2 linked regions of the Rosistilla ulvae genome follow. Each later gene encodes a partner of the first gene's protein in a complex. Links are inferred from orthologs where the notes say so. Each region holds a gene or a part of one and is shown on either strand. Other genes may lie near its edges.

The links.
Region 2: the proteins of smc (region 1) and EC9_RS10060 are in contact, whole or in part, in a crystal structure (PDB 3ZGX), measured with the Bacillus subtilis proteins. The link is inferred for Rosistilla ulvae from one-to-one orthologs.

The regions. Positions count from the first base shown.
Region 1 is NZ_CP036261.1:5,812,143-5,822,666, reverse strand. Bases 3,065-7,276 are described here. They hold smc (chromosome segregation protein SMC), read right to left. Parts: upstream 6,886-7,276; coding sequence 3,265-6,885; downstream 3,065-3,264. Other genes in these bases: EC9_RS20550 (flagellar basal body P-ring protein FlgI), read right to left, coding at 7,025-7,276; EC9_RS20560 (BatA domain-containing protein), read right to left, coding at 3,065-3,154. Also shown: EC9_RS20565 (SdrD B-like domain-containing protein), read right to left, coding at 1-719; more of EC9_RS20560, read right to left, coding at 836-3,064; more of EC9_RS20550, read right to left, coding at 7,277-8,782; EC9_RS20545 (DMT family transporter), read left to right, coding at 9,059-9,568; rimI (ribosomal protein S18-alanine N-acetyltransferase), read left to right, coding at 9,897-10,376. UniProt on the Bacillus subtilis protein: Required for chromosome condensation and partitioning.
Region 2 is NZ_CP036261.1:2,805,903-2,814,959, forward strand. Bases 3,137-5,881 are described here. They hold EC9_RS10060 (segregation and condensation protein A), read right to left. Parts: upstream 5,042-5,881; coding sequence 4,232-5,041; downstream 3,137-4,231. Other genes in these bases: hemW (radical SAM family heme chaperone HemW), read right to left, coding at 3,137-3,393; EC9_RS10055 (MBL fold metallo-hydrolase), read right to left, coding at 3,384-4,223; ilvN (acetolactate synthase small subunit), read left to right, coding at 5,475-5,881. In the rest of the region: ppdK (pyruvate, phosphate dikinase), read left to right, coding at 1-62; EC9_RS10040 (FKBP-type peptidyl-prolyl cis-trans isomerase), read left to right, coding at 338-823; EC9_RS10045 (HEAT repeat domain-containing protein), read left to right, coding at 892-2,202; more of hemW, read right to left, coding at 2,224-3,136; more of ilvN, read left to right, coding at 5,882-5,978; ilvC (ketol-acid reductoisomerase), read left to right, coding at 6,122-7,126; EC9_RS10075 (DUF1573 domain-containing protein), read left to right, coding at 7,658-8,653. UniProt on the Bacillus subtilis protein: Participates in chromosomal partition during cell division. May act via the formation of a condensin-like complex containing Smc and ScpB that pull DNA away from mid-cell into both cell halves.

The sequences.
Region 1 (10,524 bases):
TCCTGCTTGTTGCCACCGATCGCAATCGGAAGCGTCGCCTGAACGATTTGATTTTGGGTGGCGGAAGGAAGATCGAGACCGACGGCCCCCGAAATCCCTGTCACCGCATCTAGCGCCTCGCCATTTTCGAACGCCATCGATCCATCCAGCGCGATCGTGAAGGTTGTCGACGCGAAGGCGTTCAGATCGGAGAGGACGCGAAATCGCAGGTCACCGGAAAATGTTCCCGTTTCGGTTCCCGATGCGATCGCCGATCCGTTGGTTGCGGCGGGCAAGGCACCGCCGCGAACTCCTTCGATATTATAAAACGAATCAAAGTTGGCAGGATCGCCGCTGGCATCAAATTTCGGAGCTTCCGCGGTATAGTTACCGACGGCCCGTTGGAGCGTGAAGTTTGGCGTCACCAAACTGCCCGGAACGTCGGTGTTGATCAACGGGAATGTCTCACCCGCAAGCGCGGGATCTTCCAGTTCCAAAACCTTGGGATCCCACGAGTAGTTGAGTGGCAACGAGATCACGCCGGAGGTCGAATCGGGAACATCGACCACCACGCGGGCATCATAGAGTTCCCCCGCCTTCAACGAGCTGACTGGTCCGCTGCCGCCGACTTCGTAGAACTCCACTCCCAATCCCAATGTTGCCAGCAGAGCTCGCGATTCGAGCGATTCGGCCACTAGACGACGACGGCGTTTGAACTTGTTTTGTTGTGGATACTTCATTGCTGCCCCTGCCTGAACGGATGGATTCGATTCATGCTAAACACGAACCTCGCATCGACCAAGCAAAAAGTTGGCAGAACCCCCCCCGGCGTGGTGTGAGGGGGCGGTTTTTCTAGCTATTTGGCCGCGTAGAAGCGATTGGCCAGGATTTGTTCCAGGACAAACACGCCGCAGACCAACAGCATCATCTGGGCGTAGAAGGGTTGGGCGTTGGAACCCGTTGTCGCCGACCAATCGATCTGTTCTCGCTCGGTGACCAATTTGTAGCGGTCGGCGCCGAGGATCGCGGTCAGGTCGTCGGTCGAGATTCGCTGCAGGTCGGTTTCGGCGGGAGCCAGGTTGACGCTGTAACCGAGGGTTTCGCCGCTGCTGCGCAACCAGTAGTTTCCTGCGACGGCGGCCGGCCCGGGGGCAACTTGGCTGCCGCTTGATTCGACGACGACGGGGGCTGCGGAACCAGCGAACAACTGATACCGATGCGGCGCTCCATCGGCTGTCTTCAGTCCTACCGGCTGGCCGACGCGAACGTTGAGTGTTCCCGGGTCGCGATCGGCCAAATAGTCAAACGCGCCACGAACCAACAGAAACGCCGGCCAATACTCTTCGCTGGTGCTGAACAGTTCGTTCCAACGCCGCCCCGGGCCGTCGATTCCGGGCAGCGGAGTCGTGAACATCAACAACCGCCCCGCCCCGATGGCTCGATCGATCATCGCGGGGTGCTGAGTATCGGTGTATCGAGCGATCACGACGTCACTCTCTTGGCGATCGATCTGCCAGTAGCGATAGATCGGGTACAGTTGCCAGGGAACGTTGCCCGCGACGGCGGCAAACGGTCGTAGCGCCGGATGGCCGCTCCCCTGCGTATCGATCCAGTGTCCCGGTTCGGGGACTCGCCACTGCCGGACCACGCGACCGATCAACGGATCGTCATCGGTTTGTTCTTCTTGCTCTTCCCAAGCAGGGCCCAAGCTGACCCACAGCTTGCCACCTTGCTGAGTCCACGCCGTCAGCAGGTCTTGTTGCGCTGTCGACAGTCGCGGAGGATCCAGCAGACCGATCACGCGGTAATCGGAAAGTGTCGTTTGCAGCAGGTCGGACATCGCGATTCCATCGACGTCGTAGTCGACGCTGCCGCTGCCACTGACACCCGGCAACGCCAACGCCTGTTCGATGACACGTCGCTCATTGGCGTTGTTGGAAACCAGCAGGGCACGCGGCGGTTGATTCACGGCGATCGTCAGATAACGCGTGTTGTCGATCGGCAATGCATCGGTTTCGCTGAGCGCGATCTCGGCATGATGGACTCCCGGTTCCAGCGGCGGCAGCGACAGCGTGATGTCGCTGCGAGCCGGATCGGCGATCGTGGCTCGCTGGCGATCGATCACCCGCGCCTCGGGAAAGACTGTTTTTCCATCGCGCAGGACGGGGAGCGTCGGATCGCGATCGTACAACCGCAGTTCGACCGAGACCTGCCCCGACGGGAAATCTCCGACGCTGGCGACTTGGGTTTGCACCGGCACCGGGATCCCGCGAGCTACCGATTCCGAAGCGACCTGCACGTCGCCGAGGGTACGATTTTGGGCGACGTCCGAACCGACATCGATGACTTGTAGGTCGACGCCTTCAGGCAGGGAGAGCGTTGCCGATCGGTTCCAGCTGGCGGCGGTTCGGTCGGTGATCACATAGACGACGCGCTGCTCGAAGGGGCTGTTGGCGACAATCGCCGCGGCGGCTTCGATCTGCTGTTCCAAAGGCTGCGGGACTTGTAACGGTTCCAGCCGCCGGATCGCCCGCCGCGCCGCCGCGAGATCGATCGCGGCGACCCTCGGTTTGACGCTGCGGTCGAGAATCGCCAGAGTGCTCGTGTCGGTGTAGTGATCGACGATCCACCCGGCCCATTGGCGAGCGATTTCCAGCCGAGATCCGTCATCGGTTTGATAGGTCATCCGCACCGAATTGTCGACCACGATCGCAACCGCCGAGGGACGCTGTGTGTTGACGACCGGTCCCTTTTCGGTCGCCGCGACGGCGGCGCCCCAGATGGTCGCTCCGAGTAATAACAGGCCGCCAGCGATCGCCATCGGGAGCACAAATCGCAGCGATTTCTGCTGAGCAAATGCCCAAGCTGCCATCGCGGCGGTGGCCATTCCCAAAACGGCGATGATGCCGACCGAAAGCCATGTGCCGCCGCGAGCACTCGGGACGTGCGGTTGGGCGAGGGCCAACGCGAGCCCGGCCAGAGCCAGCACGCGGAGCAGCAGCAGCGACCAGTGCCGGACACGCATCCGGCGGCGATTGGTTTCGATCCGCTGGGTGAGAAATCGCAGGGCGGGAAATTCCAGCCGCTGCGGTTCGCGTCGTCCCAGCAGGTGCAGGGCGATCGGAATCGCGGCTGCGGCGAGTCCGAACAACAGCGTGACGTTAAGGAATCCCATAAAGACGATGTTCGGCCGAACTGGTGAATCGGTGTAGCCTGGAGTGCTGGTTGCGATGCCGTGCCAGCTTAGCGGATCGGGGGGGAGTTGGACCTGGATTGCGAACTCGTTTAAGCAGCTTCGTCGTTTTTCGATCGTTTGACAGCATCTTCGCTGATGTGTCCGTCCTCGCTGACATCTTCGAAGCGAACCGAGACGCGTGTCGAAACGCCCGATTCCTGCATCGTGACGCCGTACAACGTGTGCGCGGCGGTCATCGTCTTTTTGGAGTGGGTGACGACGACAAACTTGCTGTGCTCGAGAAACTCCTGCAACACGCTGACAAAACGGCCGATATTCGCTTCGTCGAACGGTGCGTCGACCTCGTCCAACACGCAGAACGGGCTGGGGCGGTATTTGAAGATCGACATCAGCAGCGCAACGGCTGTGAGCGCCTTTTCACCACCCGAGAGCAGCGTGTTGCTGAACGTTGGCTTGCCTGGCGGAGTTGCGATGATCTCGACACCGGCTTCCAACGGATCGGCCCCTTCTTCGAGGATCAGGTCGGCGCTACCGCCGCCAAACGAGCGACGATACAGTGTTTGGAAGTTGGTCCGAATCGCTTCCAGCGTGTCGAGGAACAGTCGCCGCGAATCGGCGTTGATCTTGTTAACGATCCGTTCCAGCGACGCCTTGGCCGCGGTCAAGTCTTGATACTGACCGTGCAGCATGTCGTAACGCTCTTGCAACTCTTCCAGTTCTTCGAGCGCTTCCATGTTGACCGATCCCGATTTCTGCACCTGTTGGCGCAGCGTGGTGATCTCCTGTTCCACCGCTTTGCGATCTTCGGGTGGTTCGAAGTCTTCGGGGATCGGCACTTCGGCGAGATTGATCTCGTAGTCGTCCAGCAACCGCTGGGCTAGGTTTGCTCGCTGGACGTCGGCGGTGTCGCGTCGGCGTTGGATCGCGTGGACCTGTTCGGCCGCTTTGTTGACCCGCTTTTGAACCGCATCGATCTCTTTTTGCTTGGCTGCGATGTTGACCCGCACGCCACTGACTTCCGCCGCAAGCTGCTTGAGCGCCGCGCCATCGGTCTGTTCCAGCAGATACAGTTCGTTCAATTCCGAAGACGCGTCGAGCATTCGGCGATCGAGATCTTTCTGGCGTTGCAGTTCCGCATCCAACCGTTGTCGAACTTCATCGACAGCCTCGCGGCGTTCGCCTTGGTCGCGGCGGACTTGGCCGATCGCCGTTTCCAACGCCTCGCTGCGCTGTTCGCTGCGGGCCAGTTCGACGTTCGCTTTCATCAACGCATCGGAAGCTTGACGCTCTTCTTCTTGAGCCGCCTGCAAGGTCTGCTTGTACTCTTCCTGCTGGCTCTCGTACCGCTGGGCCCGTTGCCGACAACCGGCCAACGCCTGCCGCACTTCCACCAATTCGACCTGACTTTCGTTGTGGGTCCGGTGGATCGATTCGGCTTCTTCGGTCAACGATCGCAACGCATGGACTTGCGCGTCCAAGGCATCGGTCGCCGCGGTCAGCGTGGCACCCGAGGCGGCTCGCTGGGTGACTGCGTCGCGGTGCTTGGTGATGATCTGGTGCAGTTCGGCGTCACGTTGTTCGACGTTGGCCGCCAATCGCGACGCTTCCTTGTCCGATTCTTCCAGCTGGTAGCGATAGGTTTGTTGTTCTTTGCGAGCCGAGGCGAGTTCGCTGCGGCGGCTGACCAAACCGGCGGCCGCTCGAGCCGGGCCGATCACGACGCTGCCGTCGCGTTCCAGCAGTTCGCAGTTGCGGGTGACAAAACGTAGTCCCGCTCCGCTCAGTCGGCTCAGGCCCAAGGCGATCTCAAGCGATTCGACCAACCACGTGGTGCATAACAGATGCCTGACCAACGGCTCCAGCACTTCGTTCGCTTTGACCATTCGGTCGGCGCGGCCGATGATACCGCTGAGCCCGTCCAGGCGGATTCGTTCGCCTGGCCGCACGCTAGGCAATTCGTCCATCCGGATCAGCCCCACGCGACCGCTCAGTTTGACTTCGCCCGAGGCGACCGCGTGTTGAAGCTCGTCGCCGCTGACGACTAGAAACTGCGACTTGCTACCGAGGGCAACATCGATCAACGGAGCGACATGAACATCGGCTTCGAACAGATCGGCGACGATTCCACGACAGCTGGCCAGGGGGGCGGAGTCGTCGCGAGCGGCGGCGTCTAAGACATCTCGGACACCGTTTTCGACTCCTTCGTGGCGTTGCTGCAAATCTTCCAGCACGTTCAATCGTTCGCTGACCCCGTGCAACCGGCTCTGCAACGCCGCGATCTCTTCGCGGCGGCGATTGAGGACGCGGCGGCGGTCGGCCAATTCGTTTTCCATCGTATCGATCTGGACCGCATACGCTTCGATCTGCGTATCGAGATCGGCCACGACTTTCTGGCATCGCTGGGCATCATCGGTCAACCGCTTAACAACCGCTTGTTGCGCAGAGATCCGTTGTTCGAGCACCTTTTCGCTGCGTTGAGCTTCGGCGATCTGTTGGTTCAACCGCTGCATCTGGCCATCGAATTCGCTCGCTTGGCGGAGCGCTGTCAAATGCTGTTGTTCGGCTTCCAGGCTGCTGCGGCGGACGGAATCGACATGTTGGCCTACGCGAGCGTTTTCGGCTTCGGCAGCTTCGGCAGTCGCCTTCGCGGCAGCTCCCATTTCCAACGCGTCTTGCAGCCGAATCTCCAAGCGTTTCAGTTCCGCCGTAGCGGTCCCGGCTTGAGCTTGCAGAACTTGTAGCCGTCGTCGCTGGGCGGCGCAGGAATGTTCGATGTCTTTACGAGCGGTGGTGTCGGCGTCGCGACGACCGGCCAGCGATGCGATCCGCCGCGACGATTCGGTTCGGCTGGCTTCGACCGCTTGCGCTTTCATCGCAACCGACTGGACACTCATCTCCAATTCTTGACGCGACTCGGTCACGCTGGCCAGTTCCGCTTGCACCGCCTCGCGTGCCGCTTCGGCTTCGGCCAGTTCGGTGTCGGTTTGTTCCAAGCATTGCGAGAACTCTTGCCAATCGGTCCACGCAACCTGCATCCGCAGTTCTTTCAGACGCGTGCTTTGGATCCGATAGCGTTCCGCTTTGGTCGCCTGGCTTTTGATGCTTTTGAGTCGCGCGGCGACTTCGTCGACGATGTCGCCCAATCGAACCAAGTTCTGATCGACGCGAGCCAACCGCCGGGCCGCTTCGACTTTCTTCGCTTTGAAACGGCTGATACCGGCAGCCTCTTCAAAGATCGCGCGACGATCCTTGGCGCTGGCGTTGAGCATCCGATCGACTTTGCCCTGTTCGATCAGGCTGTAGGCATCGATTCCGATCCCGGTACCGCGGACCAGATTTTTGACATCCTTTAAGCGGCACGGTTCGCCATTGATCAGATACTCGCCCTCGCCGCTGCGGAAGACGCGGCGTGTGACGTGAACCTCGGGAGCGTCGACTGGCAGCGTGCCGGCGGCATTGTCGAAGACGATTGTCGCTTCGGCCGATGCAGCCGCTTTGCGACTTTGCGATCCCTTGAAGATCACATCGGACATGTCCTTGCCGCGGAGACTTTTGGCCGATTGCGAACCGAGCACCCATTTGATGCCGTCGACAATATTCGACTTGCCAGAACCGTTCGGACCCACGACGACGGTAATGCCGTCGGGGAAATCGAATCGGGTTCGGTCGGCAAAGCTTTTGAAGCCTGCCAGTTCAAGGGCTTTGAGCATGCGAAGGGGTTCGTTCTTGCGACGGGCAGAAAGGGGTAAGGCACCTCTCAGTCTATTATTATGTTAGAGCAGCGGAGTCTGTCGGCCTCAATTGGTCCATTTTCGAAGGATTTATCGCGGTTTTCGACACTCTATGGCGTTAAAACTTCCACCAAGCTTCTTTTTTGCCGCTGCCGACCGGGGGGTCGATATTGCTCGGGGCTAGCTCTGCGTAGCTCGATTCTTCGCTGGCTTCATCCGTATCGCGATGGTAGGTGCGGAGCGTTTTGGGAAGCGGGTCGATCGCAAAGCGAGCTTCCAGATCTCCCTGCTCTTTGGCGATCCGAAGGACTTCGACAACGTCGCTGTAGTTGCCCCCGACGTCGGCGATTCCTTTGATCAACCCGCCAACGGTCGCCGAGCCAGTGCTGCGAGCATCTGGTTTCCCCGGTTGAAAACGGCTGATTCGCAGTTTGCCTTGGTCGTCGCCGCGAACCATGATCCCCGATCCGGCCATCAGATATTTTGGGGGACGAATCGCCACCGGGCCGCCAAAGACGACGACTTCGGCGTAACGCAGCGTGCTGACGACCACCAGTGGTTCGGCTTTCGATGCGACGTGGAAAAACGAAAAGCCATCTCCCAGCTCGGTCCCTGGGACCAACAGTTCGCGATCGGGACGTTCACGCAAATTGCGGAACGCGCCGTAGCGAGTTTCAACGCTCGTCTCATCCATCAATTCTCGCAGCCCCTCGGCGGCTAATCGATGTTCTAAGATGCTCAGGGCTAACAGAGATCGGTACCGGAACGCAGGTTCGGTTCTGGCGAGTTCGACCAACGGGTCGATGGCGTCGACGTCGTCCATGTAGGCAAGCGCTTCGGCGGCATAAAACCGGATCTCGGGATTGGCAACGGTCGCGGCCACTCGCAACGGCACCGCCCCTTCGTCGCCGATCGCTTCCAGTTGTAGGGCCGCGGCGGCGGCGGTCGATGGTTCGGTCAACCGAGCCGTGAGGTCTTTGATTCGGACATGCCGTTCGTCGATGGAATCTTTGATCGCAACCGACTGCACGACCGACATCATCCGTGGAATGTTGCGGTGGTAGGTTGGATGGATCGACAGTTCGATGAAGTCGTCCTCTTTGGCGTTGGCGATCCCGCGGCGGTTGGTTCCATCGAAGAAGAAGAACCGGCGATTGATGTCGTTGGCAATTTGTGCGGAGATGAAAGCGTGTTGGAACGCGGGACGGATGATCAGTCCCACGGTGCGCGATTTGGTGCTGCGGCCTCCCGACGGGATCACTCCCTCGCGAATCAACGCCTTCTCGTCTCCCGCTTCGTAGGCGCTGCGGATCAGCACCGGCCCGGTCCCCACGGCCAGCATATCGCTGGTCCGCAATTGATTGTTCAACAACCGAACCTCTTGTAGACGGGCGGGCATCAACCAACCACCACGCAAACTGGTTGCGGTCGATCGCGTGCTGATCCGAACAAACAGATCGATCGGATCGTCTTTCTGGATTCCTGGGGGCAGGAAGGCTTCGACCGAAACCATCGCCGATTGATTGGAGTCCAGAAATTGATTGGGGTCGTTGATGTTGAGCGTCTTGAGCTCCGACAGGATCGTATCGCGTTGAGGGGATGGTTCAGGGATTCCCCCGGTGCCTGCCAGGCCATTGACGATTGCGATCGATTCCAATTTGACGGGGTTCATACCCATCGAAACGGTTGCATCGCGAACCAGTTTAGGCCGGTTTTCACTCTCGAAAAGTTCTTCGACAACCGCGACCTCGTTTTCACTCGCGTCGTCTTTCTTCCCCATCCAAGGGCTCAGACAGCCACAGCTGGCGACGATCAGCAATCCCCACAAAGCGGATTGCCCCAGTCGAACGAAACGGGCCGAATTGGCATTTATCATGGCGGGCATCCTTACCCAGGAAATCTATCGCAGCGAAGATGGCAAGACAAACATTATGCTATTTACCAGCGGCACATTACCCCCGTCGCGTCGGCAAGGTCAAGCCGGATCGGGGCGAGGGATTGGGTAAACCGCCGCCACGTTGACCGTTTCTGACAGCTGATCGATGATGGGGGCCAGCGGAATCGGGGCGTGGTCGCATGAATCGGTCGATCGGTCAGCCGCAAGTCCTCATACTTTAGATGGAGCCTTCCTTTGTCGCGTTGGATGTATTTGATGATCGTATGCACGGCGTTGATTGGCGGCGCGGGACTGGCGGCACAGCCGGGTGTCAACGCGACGCTATCGCGGAAGATGGGGCATCCGTTGCACGCAGCGATCATCTCGTTTGGTTCGGGGCTGTTGGTGCTGGTGGCGATCGCGATTTTCAGCGGCCGCTTTCCGCCGCGGTTCACCGATTCGTTGTCATCGCTCCCTTGGTGGGCATGGCTGGGCGGATCGATCGGCGCCTTTCTGGTCACGATGTCGATGATCTTCGCTCCCCGCGTCGGCGCCTTGCAGTGGATCGCATTGATCGTGACCGGGCAAGCGATCGCGTCGTTGGCGTTGGATCACTTCGGGTTGGCCGGCTTCACCCAACGCTCGGCCAGCGGTGTGCGGGTGATGGGAGCGATCCTATTAGTCGCCGGATTAATTCTGTCGAGCATGGAGAGTGGACCGCGCAGCACGCCGGCCGTCAGCGACGAAACTCGTTCCAGCGATGCGCGGCCGTCGGCCGAACGTTGAGCGGCGGTTGTTTGAAGGACGGGGGCGACGGAGGCGTTGCAAGCTTGCTGGGGACGCCGAAAGTGAGTTTTAACGCAACAGCAGTTTTGTTGAATTTCTAAGTGAAAATGAACAAATTGCATCGAAAACTGGAATTAAAATCTGGCCTGATTTCTCTTGGCGTTCTGGCGGCCTTCTGATAACCTCCCTCGGTCAACGAATGGGACTTGAGACGTCGAAGGATCGCGTCTTACGTTGATGTATACTAAGGCGTCACAGCCTCCGCCCGAGGAAGGAGTCGGTAATGGAACAATCTCAAAGTTCAGCCACAACGGTGCATATTCGTTGGATGATTCGTCGCGATATGCCGTCGGTTCTCGACATCGAAGCGGCAAGCTTCGAATTCCCATGGTCGGAAGATGAGTTTATTCGCTGCTTGCGTCAGCGGAACTGCATCGGCATGGTTGCCGAAGAAGATGACCGTGTTGTCGGCTTTATGATTTATGAGCTGCACAAGAACCGTTTGCACATCCTCAACTTTGCCGTCAATCCCGAAGTCCGTCATCGTGGCGTCGGCCAAGCGATGATTGGTAAGTTGGTTGGCAAGCTGTCGCACGATCGCCGCAATCGGATCATGTTGGAAGTTCGTGAAACCAATCTCGATGCTCAACTGTTCTTCCGCAACAGTGGCTTCAAAGCGGTTTCGGTGCTTCGCGATTTCTACGACGATACCAGCGAAGATGCATACGTCATGCAGTACCGGTACCAACCTAGCCAACAGGAAATGTCGGTTCCCAAGGGAAATCGAATCGGCCGCATGGCAGGTTAATCCCACGCTTGCCTGGTTTAGACACCAAGTGGTGAAGAGGCGGCTGATATCTCAGCGCCTTCGGGGGCAACCTCATTCCGCAGCCAGCAGACCCAAGCTGTATTGGGCGGTTGGCGGAAGCCCCAAGAAAGGCTTGCGCAAACCTTGA
Region 2 (9,057 bases), 3.0 Mb from region 1 along the record:
GCAGCCCATTCCGCGTGCCAATCGCACGTCTGGCCGCTGCTCAAGCTGCACTGAAGAAGTAATCTCTGAGAGCTTCTAACTTTTGATTTAGCGACGGTCGGCCCGGTAACGGGGCGGCCGTTTTTTATGCCGTCGCATGCCGACCCGATCGGGATGCGACAGGCTGTCGCCCCGGTCGCGTGCGACGTGTTTCGGCGAACGAAGATTCATTCGCAAAGTGGTCAAAAAGTAGGGTGCCTGTGCGTTGCGAAATTGCAATTCGTGGTATCTTGAGCCGAGGCGGGGACACGAATCATGCCCGTCCCCAATAATGACATCAATCTAAGAAAGCAAACCGATGCAAATTACAGCGGACAAAGTTGTCGCGTTCGATTACAAACTGACCGATGACGCTGGCGAGCTGATCGATTCGTCCGAGGGACACGAACCCTTGCTGTACCTGCACGGTCAGGGCGGAATTGTCGAAGGCCTGGAGCGCGCGCTCGAAGGTCTGACGGTCGGCGATCATTTGAACATCACGCTTCAGCCAGAAGAGGGCTACGGTTTGCGCAGCGACGATCTGGTCCAGGAAGTCCCACGCGATGAATTCGAAGGTGTCGACGATTTCGAAGTCGGCATGCAGTTCGAAGCCGATACCCCCGACGGCCCGATGATTTTTTCGATCATCGAGGTCGGCGACGAATTGATCAAAGTCGACGGGAACCATCCGCTGGCCGGAGAGACGTTGACGTTCGATGTCACGGTTCGCGAAATCCGCGACGCAACCGATGAAGAACTCGAGCACGGACATGCTCACGAAGAAGGTGGTCACGACCACGATTAACGTGGCGTTCTACTGGAGCCGCGGTCGCGGCAGCGATACTTAACACGAAGGGCTTGAGGTTGTTGACGATGCTATTTGGATTTGGCAAGGCGAAGCCGCCGCTTACGGCGTCGCGCCGCGGGCAGATCGAACTGCGAATGCGGTATTTGGTCGAACGGTTCACATTGCCTGTGATCCAACAGACGGCGATCGTGACAGACCCTGCGTCCTTCGTCTCGTCGACAACCGTGGCTGAGGACGAACTGCCGTCGGTTGCCTCGCGAATCGCCAAACAACTGCAAGTCGATATCGCCGGCTTGCCGGTCGAAGTTGTCGATGACAGCCCGACAGCAGCGGTTCATCAGATCGGCGAATCGCCCAAGATTCGCATCCCTCGGGCAGCCCTGTCGGACAGCCAAGGGTTGGTCACGACCTTGGCACACGAGATTTCGCACTATCGCCTGAAACAGTTCGATCCGGGCGAGATGCCTGACCAGGGACAATGGCTCACCGAACTGGCAACGCTTTGCGGCGGATTTGTCGTCGCCGTTTGCAACAGCAGCGTCAAAGAGTCTTGCTGCAGCACACCCGCTGCCACGGTGAAGACACTCCGCGGTTTGGGCTACCTGACCTCGGCTGACCTCGGTTACGCCGCGGCCCTGTTGGCGCGATTGCGAAATGAATCCGATCCTGCGTGGGGCCGGTTGTTGCGCGCCGATGCTCAGGTGACGTTCAAACAAGCTCACAAATCGATGCCGGCGGCCTGCACGATGGTCCTCGACGCATCGACGGTCCCCGGACCGCAAAGTTCGATACAACAGTTGGCCGAACAACTGGTTTCGACCAATGAATCGTTTCAGTTCCTGGCAGCGGAGCAGGTGTCCGGGCGACAGGGTGAATCGTGCGAAGCCTTTGTTCCGGCGCTGACGCAAATGCTGCGCTCACGCGACGAACAGGTAGTCCTTGTCGCGGCCGAAGCCCTGCATTCGATAGGACCTCGCGCGCAGGCCGCAGCGCCCGCTCTGGAGCATCTGCTGAATCACCGCGTCGATATGATCGCCGCTTCGGCCGGGATCGCGCTGATGGCGATCGATCCCAACGAAATCGTCTTCGAGCATGTCGGCGATCTGTTGGAAAACCGCTGGTCCGCCGCGATTCCGCTCTCGACCGCACTGGCCCAATACGGACATCAAGCTGCCCCCGCGGGGCCCAGTGTCTGTCGCCGGTTAGTCACCGCGCTCCGTCGCACCGAAGATGAGATCATCGACTCGCTAGCCGCCTGTCTGCACGCGGTCGCCGCCGCCCCGATGGAAGTCATCGACGCAACGATCTCCAACGAAGAGATCCTGGAGTGGATGAAGGGCTATCTGGCGAGCATGGATGAAGTTCCGGCCGAATGACGTTTGGCCTCCTGGTCGCGGCTACAGAATCTCCGACAGGACCGAATCGCTGACGAACAGCCCGTCGGCGGTCAATCCGATCCGGTCGCCGGTCCGCGCCAACATCCCAATCTCGATCAGCATCTGGAACTTCTTGCCCAGCAGGGCGTCGACGACCGCCAGCGGTCCGACTTCGCACAGATCGATTCCGGCCAACATTCGCAGCCCAAACGCCACCCGCTCGCGAATCAATTGCTCCTGCGTCAAGGTTTCCGATTCGGCGATCGGCGATTCACCACGCAACAAGCGTTTGATGTAAGTCGTCGTGCTGCGGTGGTTGACTTCACGCCGCCCGTCGACAAACGACGCAGCGCCGGGGCCGGCTGCATACCAACCGACGCCTCGCCAGTACGCCATGTTGTGCTGGCAACGTCGCCCCGGCATCGCGTGGTTGGAAACTTCGTAGTGCTCAAAACCGGCGGCCTTGGGAATCGCGATCGCATCGCGGAACATCTGCAACTGGTCCTCTTCGATCACCGTGGCGATCGTCGCTTTCTGCAGCCGATTCCAGAACTGTGTCCCCTTTTCGAACGTCAAACCATACGTCGACAGATGACTCAGTGGCATCGCGACCGCATCGCACAGGTCGGCTCTCCACACGTCGGGCGTTTCGCCGGGGGTGGCAAAGATCAGGTCGATCGAAACGTTGCCGATCGTCTCTGCCGACAACTGGATCGCCCGCCGCGCTTCGTCGGGAGAATGCGATCGTTCAAGCGTGCTCAATTTGTTTGCGTTAAAGGATTGCACGCCAAGGCTGATCCGATCGACTCCAAATTGCTTCAGAAGATCCAGCTTTGACTGAGTGATATCGTTTGGATTCGCTTCGACACTGAACTCGGTGGCGCCACCGGAAAGGGGGAACCAATGGCCAACAAGTCGCAGGAAACGGGTAAGGGCAGGACTGTCGAAGTGGGTTGGAGTGCCGCCGCCGATGAACAGCGTGTCGACGGTGCGCGGCTCGACCAATCGATTCAGTTCCGCCTCGAGGGCGTCGAGGTAGGCGTCGACGAGATCGTCGCGGCCGGCCAGGACGCTGAAATTGCAGTATCCACAGCGGTGTTGGCAGAACGGCACATGGACGTACGCGGATCGCGGCGGATCCAATCGCGCCGGGGCGGCGAGGTCCCATGGGGGATCCTTTTTTATAACCACAGGTTCAACCGGCCGCCGAGCAAGCCGGGCAGCTTCTTTTCGACCATTCGGCGGATCTGTTGGTCGCTGTACCGCGTGCTGAAATGCGACGCGATGATCAGTTCGTTGTTGAAGCGATCCTTCCGCGCGACCCAATCGTCCAAATGCATGTGGCCGTGTTTATGGATCTTTTCCTTGCGGTGGTCGGCGGCGATGAAGGTCATCTCCGCGATCAAGATCTTGCAATCGAAGACCTCCGGATTTTCGTCGAGCCCGCGCGGCTGGGTGTCGCCGGTGTAGGCGAGGATCGGCATCCGCGTCTCGTGCGAGACCTCGACACCTTTCATGCGGAGATCGCGAATCTCGGTCCCCTGCAGCCCTTGGAATTCTTCTTTCAACTTCTTCCGCCGCTCGCTGACCATGAATCCGACCGATTCGATCGTGTGCCGAGTGGGGAAGACGTTGACGACCAGTTCGCGGGAGAGTTCGATTTCATCTCCTGGGTTGGCCGGCAACAGCTCGCACGGCATCGCCCCTTTGTCCAGCCGCGTGAAGCAGCGGAGCATCGCCAGGCATTGATCGATCGAACCCGCTGGCAGATAGATCACCGGCGGATCCATCTTCATCATCCGGCGGCGAGAAACGTAAACGGCCAGCGCAGCGATGTGATCCAGGTGAGTATGGCTGACAAACCAAGTCGGCGTGCCCATGAAATCCCAGGGCTGAACGCCGAGATCAAATCCACACTTCAATTCGGGAATTCGCCAACAGGTTTGCACTGCCGCGCGCGAATAACCTTCGATTGTCAGGCCGGCGTGCTGGCACTTCCGCAACGGAATATTTTCGAACATCAACTCTCTCAAGACGACTTTTTAATGGGCAAGTTCGTTTCATCGACGGCGCTGGCGTCGTAGTTGTCGACCTCGCTTACATTCAGCTCCGTCTCGAACCGTTCGCCGCGAGTGACCACGATATCTATGCCGCCGGCTTCCTGCCGGGTCGACACACCGTAGTGCCTTGCCAACTCTAGGATCGCAAGAAAGATACCAATCATTGCGGACTTATGAGCCCCCAGATCGAACAAGTCTGAGAAACGGACTTCATCGACCTTCAGCAATTGTTCGTGAATGCGTTGCATGTAGACATGGATCGGCGTGTCGTCGTAGACCACTTGGGTCGGCGGCGGGCCGGAGGCTTCGCGCATGATCCGGCCAAAGGCGCTGACCAGATCCCACAGCTCCAGGTCGGCGATCGGTTGATCGCCAGGATCGATCTGGCGCGGTGGAAGATCGTCGGCGATCCGTGGATACCGCTGCTGCCACTGCTCTCCCATCTCGTCCAAGATGCTCGACGCGTCGCGGAATCGCTTGTACTCCAACAGCCGTTCGACAAGCTCGTCCTGAGGGTCTTCCAGGACCTCTTCTTCCTGCTCGTCGTCGGCCTGCGGCAGGACCGCTTTGCTCTTAAATTCGACCAGGGTTGAAGCGAGATCGATAAAATCGCCCACGCCGTTGACGTCCAGATCCTGCAAAACTTCCAAATATTCCAGGTATTGGTCGATCACATTGGTCAACGACATCGTGGTGATGTCCAGTTCGCTGCGGCGGACCAGATACAACAGCAGATCCATCGGGCCGCGGTAGGCTGGCAATTCGATTCGGAAGGTCATTGGGAATAGCTTTCAAGGCATTAGCCAAACAGCGCGTCGGGGCGCTGCGGTGGTTCCGCCGATCCGCTCGACAAAAATCGGCCGATTCCAGTTGTCGGAGAAATCGAGCCAAACCACTAATGTGGCGAATTTTTGCATTGCACGCTAGATCGGGCGACTGAATGAGCGCCTGTGTCGGTCACGATCGCATGAACCTTCGCTCCCCGCAAGGGTCTCATCTGGGCATCCCAATCGCCCGCTTGGCGGCCCGATCGCCCACCCCGATGGTCGCCGAAAAGCACGATTTGTGGAGGCGCAGAGCAACTGCAAACCACTTCGTCAACTTTTGGCGGATTACCAACCCTTGTACCCTGGAAAACCCCTTACTATGATGCGGTCTTTTCTCGCTCGACCAGGCTACCGCCTGGATTCAACCACGGTCCAGAAACACAACATGCGACACGTTCTTTCGGCCCTCGTTCAAAACGTTCCCGGTGTGCTCGCTCACATCTCGGGGATGTTGGCCTCGCGCGGATACAACATCGACTCCTTGGCTGTCGGTGAAACCGACGACCCCCAGTTGTCTCACATGACGTTTGTCGTCATGGGCGACGAAAACACGCTTGCGCAAGTCCGCAAGCAGTTGGAAAAGATCGTGACGGTTGTCCGCGTGATGGACATCAGCGCGACCGATTTCGTCGAACGCGATTTGATGTTGTGCAAGGTGCAAGCGGCCCCTGGCCCTTCGCGATCGGAAGTTCGCGAACTTGTCGATATCTTCCGCGGCCGGATCGTCGACGTCGGTCCCGACGAAATCACGATCGAGATGAGCGGACGCGAAAGCAAGGTCGAAGCGTTCATAGAACGGATGCGAACCTACGGAATCATCGAACTGGTTCGAACCGGGCGAATCGCCATGGTCCGCAGCGGTGCAGCCGTCGACACGTCCGCCGAATAGAGGTGTGCAAGTCGCGCCCCGCTTGATTGGCTCGCCCACTGCGGGACGGAATTGCCAATCGAAACAAAACCGAAAACCAAAACTGAACACCGTCCAATTTTCTAAACCGAATTTCGCCACGATAGCACAAGGAACCACCTGACATGGCGGCTACGATTTATTACGACAACGACGCCGATCTGTCCCACCTCAAGGGCAAGACGATCGCGATTATTGGTTATGGTTCGCAAGGCCACGCCCAGGCGCAGAACCTTCGCGACAGCGGTTGCGATGTGATCATCGGTCAACGCGCTGGCGGACCAAACTACGATTTGGCCAAGAGCCACGGTTTCGAACCGATGTCGGCTGACGAAGCGACCGCCAAGGCCGATGTCGTCAACCTGTTGCTCCCCGACGAAGTTCAGGGCGACATCTACAAGGCGCAGATCCGCGACAACTTGCAACCTGGCAACGTGTTGATGTGCTCGCACGGTTTCAACATCCACTTCGGCCAGATCGAACCGCCCGTGGGCGTCGACACCCTGTTGGTCGCGCCTAAAGGCCCAGGGCACCTGGTCCGCAGCGAATACGAAAAGGGGGGCGGCGTCCCCAGTCTGATCGCTTTGGGCGAAGGCGCCAGCGAAGAGACCAAGCAGATCGGTTTGGCTTATGCCAAGGGAATCGGCGGCACCCGCGGTGGTGTGATCGAGACGACCTTCCAAGAAGAGACCGAGACCGACCTGTTCGGCGAACAAGTCGTGCTTTGCGGCGGTTTGAGCGAACTGATCAAAGCGGGCTTCGAAACGCTTGTCGAAGCTGGCTACCAGCCCGAGATGGCTTACTTCGAGTGCATGCACGAAGTCAAGCTGATCGTCGACCTGTTCTACCAGGGCGGACTCAGCTACATGCGTTACAGCATCTCGAACACCGCTGAATACGGCGACTACGTCACCGGCCCGCGAATCATCACGCCTGAAACCAAGGCAGAGATGAAGCGCGTTCTGACCGAAATCCAAAACGGCACCTTCGCTCGCAACTGGATCTTGGAGAACCGCGGCGGTGCGGCGATGTTCAAGACGACCCGTCGTCTGGAGCAAGGTCACGAGATCGAAAACGTTGGCAAGCGATTGCGCTCGCTGATGAGCTGGATCGATGACAAGCAAGTCTAGGTAACACGCCGGACTACAAAAAACGAACACCCAGGTTTCTCATCGGACCTGGGTTTTTTTTGTGGAATTTTTGAAACTTTTCTCCCCTTGGGGAATGCCCCCATAACGCGTGCAGCAACGCTCATACGTCCCCCCTTGTCTTGATCTGTCGGGTAACGCGGGCTAGCTTGTGTGACGGTTGAACCGCTCCCGGTGCGGTATAACAATCGTGGTCGCTATAGTATTGTAGACCTCCCAGCTTTCGTATCCTGCCGGTCCCGCTGTGGGCCAGAGTTGTCTCTCGAAACTTGCACGCGTTTTTCAAGAAAATTGTTGCGTAAAATAGTAGCTAAAGCCTTTTGGTATCGGGAAGCGTCCTAGACTTCGTTGATTCTAGTGGGTTTTGAGTTGCATGGATGCGATCGCTGGACATGGTGTCCGTGCTAAGGCTGTCCGGAATCGGTTCGGAAACCGTATCAATCGGGCAGTGAAAGGCTGACTCAGAGCCGAGGGCTTTGATCGACAAAAAATTTGGATGGGGATTTGAGAGAGATGAAAACAATAAGAACAGAAGGCCTGCTGGGGTTGGTGCTGTTGGCATTGATCTGTCCGCAGGCGAAGGCAGTCGAATGGGCTGACAACATGTTTCCGGTCAAGAAGCATGAGTTCGGAACGGTTGCGGTTGCGGCGAAGACCGAGTTTCGATTCCCGTTCAAGAATTTGTACAAAGAGGATGTCCACATCGCGACAGTGCGAGCCAGTTGTGGATGTACGACGCCGATCATTGAAAACCACACGCTCAAGACGGGCGAAACCGGCCACATCTTGGCGCGATTCAACACCGGTTCGTTCCACGGCAAAAAGGGGGCAACCCTGACGGTCGTGATCGATAAGCCGTACTACGCCGAAGTTCAGTTGCGTGTCGACGGCTACATCCGTCGCGATATTGTTTTCAACCCTGGGCAGATCGAGTTCGGATCGGTCGTGCAAGGCGAATCGGTTCACAAGGAGGTCGGTGTCACGTATGCCGGCCGCAGCGATTGGCAGATCGTAGAAGTCCAATCGTCGTCCCCTAACGTCGCTGCAGGATTCGAAGAGTTGTCGCGCAGCGGCGGCCGGGTTTCCTACAAATTGAACGTCGCTTTTGACGGTGCGGCCGAACCGGGACAAGCTCACACAAACATCGTCGTGGTCACCAACGATCGCGCCATGCCACGCGTTCCATTAGAAGTCACCTATGACGTTCGCCCTGCAGTGATCGTTAGCCCGCAAGTGATGGCGATCGGCAATCTGAAGCCGGGCGAATCGTCCGAGCAACGCTTGGTCGTTCGCAGCGACAAACCGTTCCGTTTGACCGACATCAAGGCCGAAGGCTTTAGCATCGAATACAAGTCGAACGAAGAGTCGAAAAAAATGCACGTCTTGCCGCTGAAGATCACCGCCGGTGACAAAGCGGGCCCCAAGAGCCAGCGTTTGATCGTCCATACGGACCTGCCGGGCGATCTGACAGGTAGCGCTTTAGTTGCTGGACAGATCATCACCAAGTAACTGGCCGAATTGCAACGATCGCGGCGGTCGCAATCCCCAGTCGCTCGCGATCGATGTGAACCCATTCAATTTGCCGATCGAATCGTTCATCGATTCGACCGGCATTTTTTTTGTCGGGTCCCCCTTACCAGCGATCGTCGCGCGGCAGTGGATTGGCGCCGCCGAAGGGGTTGCTTTCTCCCTTGCCGAACCATCGTCCTTGGCCGTCAAAGGCTAACGATAGCTAGTACTTCAGTTCGTTTTCGGAATTGGTGCCAGGAGCGTCGTTGGCCGCCGTGCGACAGAGGGTGCGTCCAGCGCCATCCCCCGAAATAGAGATCGGGTGTCGCCGGTGAGCTTCCATTGGCGAAACTGCGTGGCCTGCGATCCGTCGCAGAGGTGTCTGGTTCGACGCGCGGCGACAG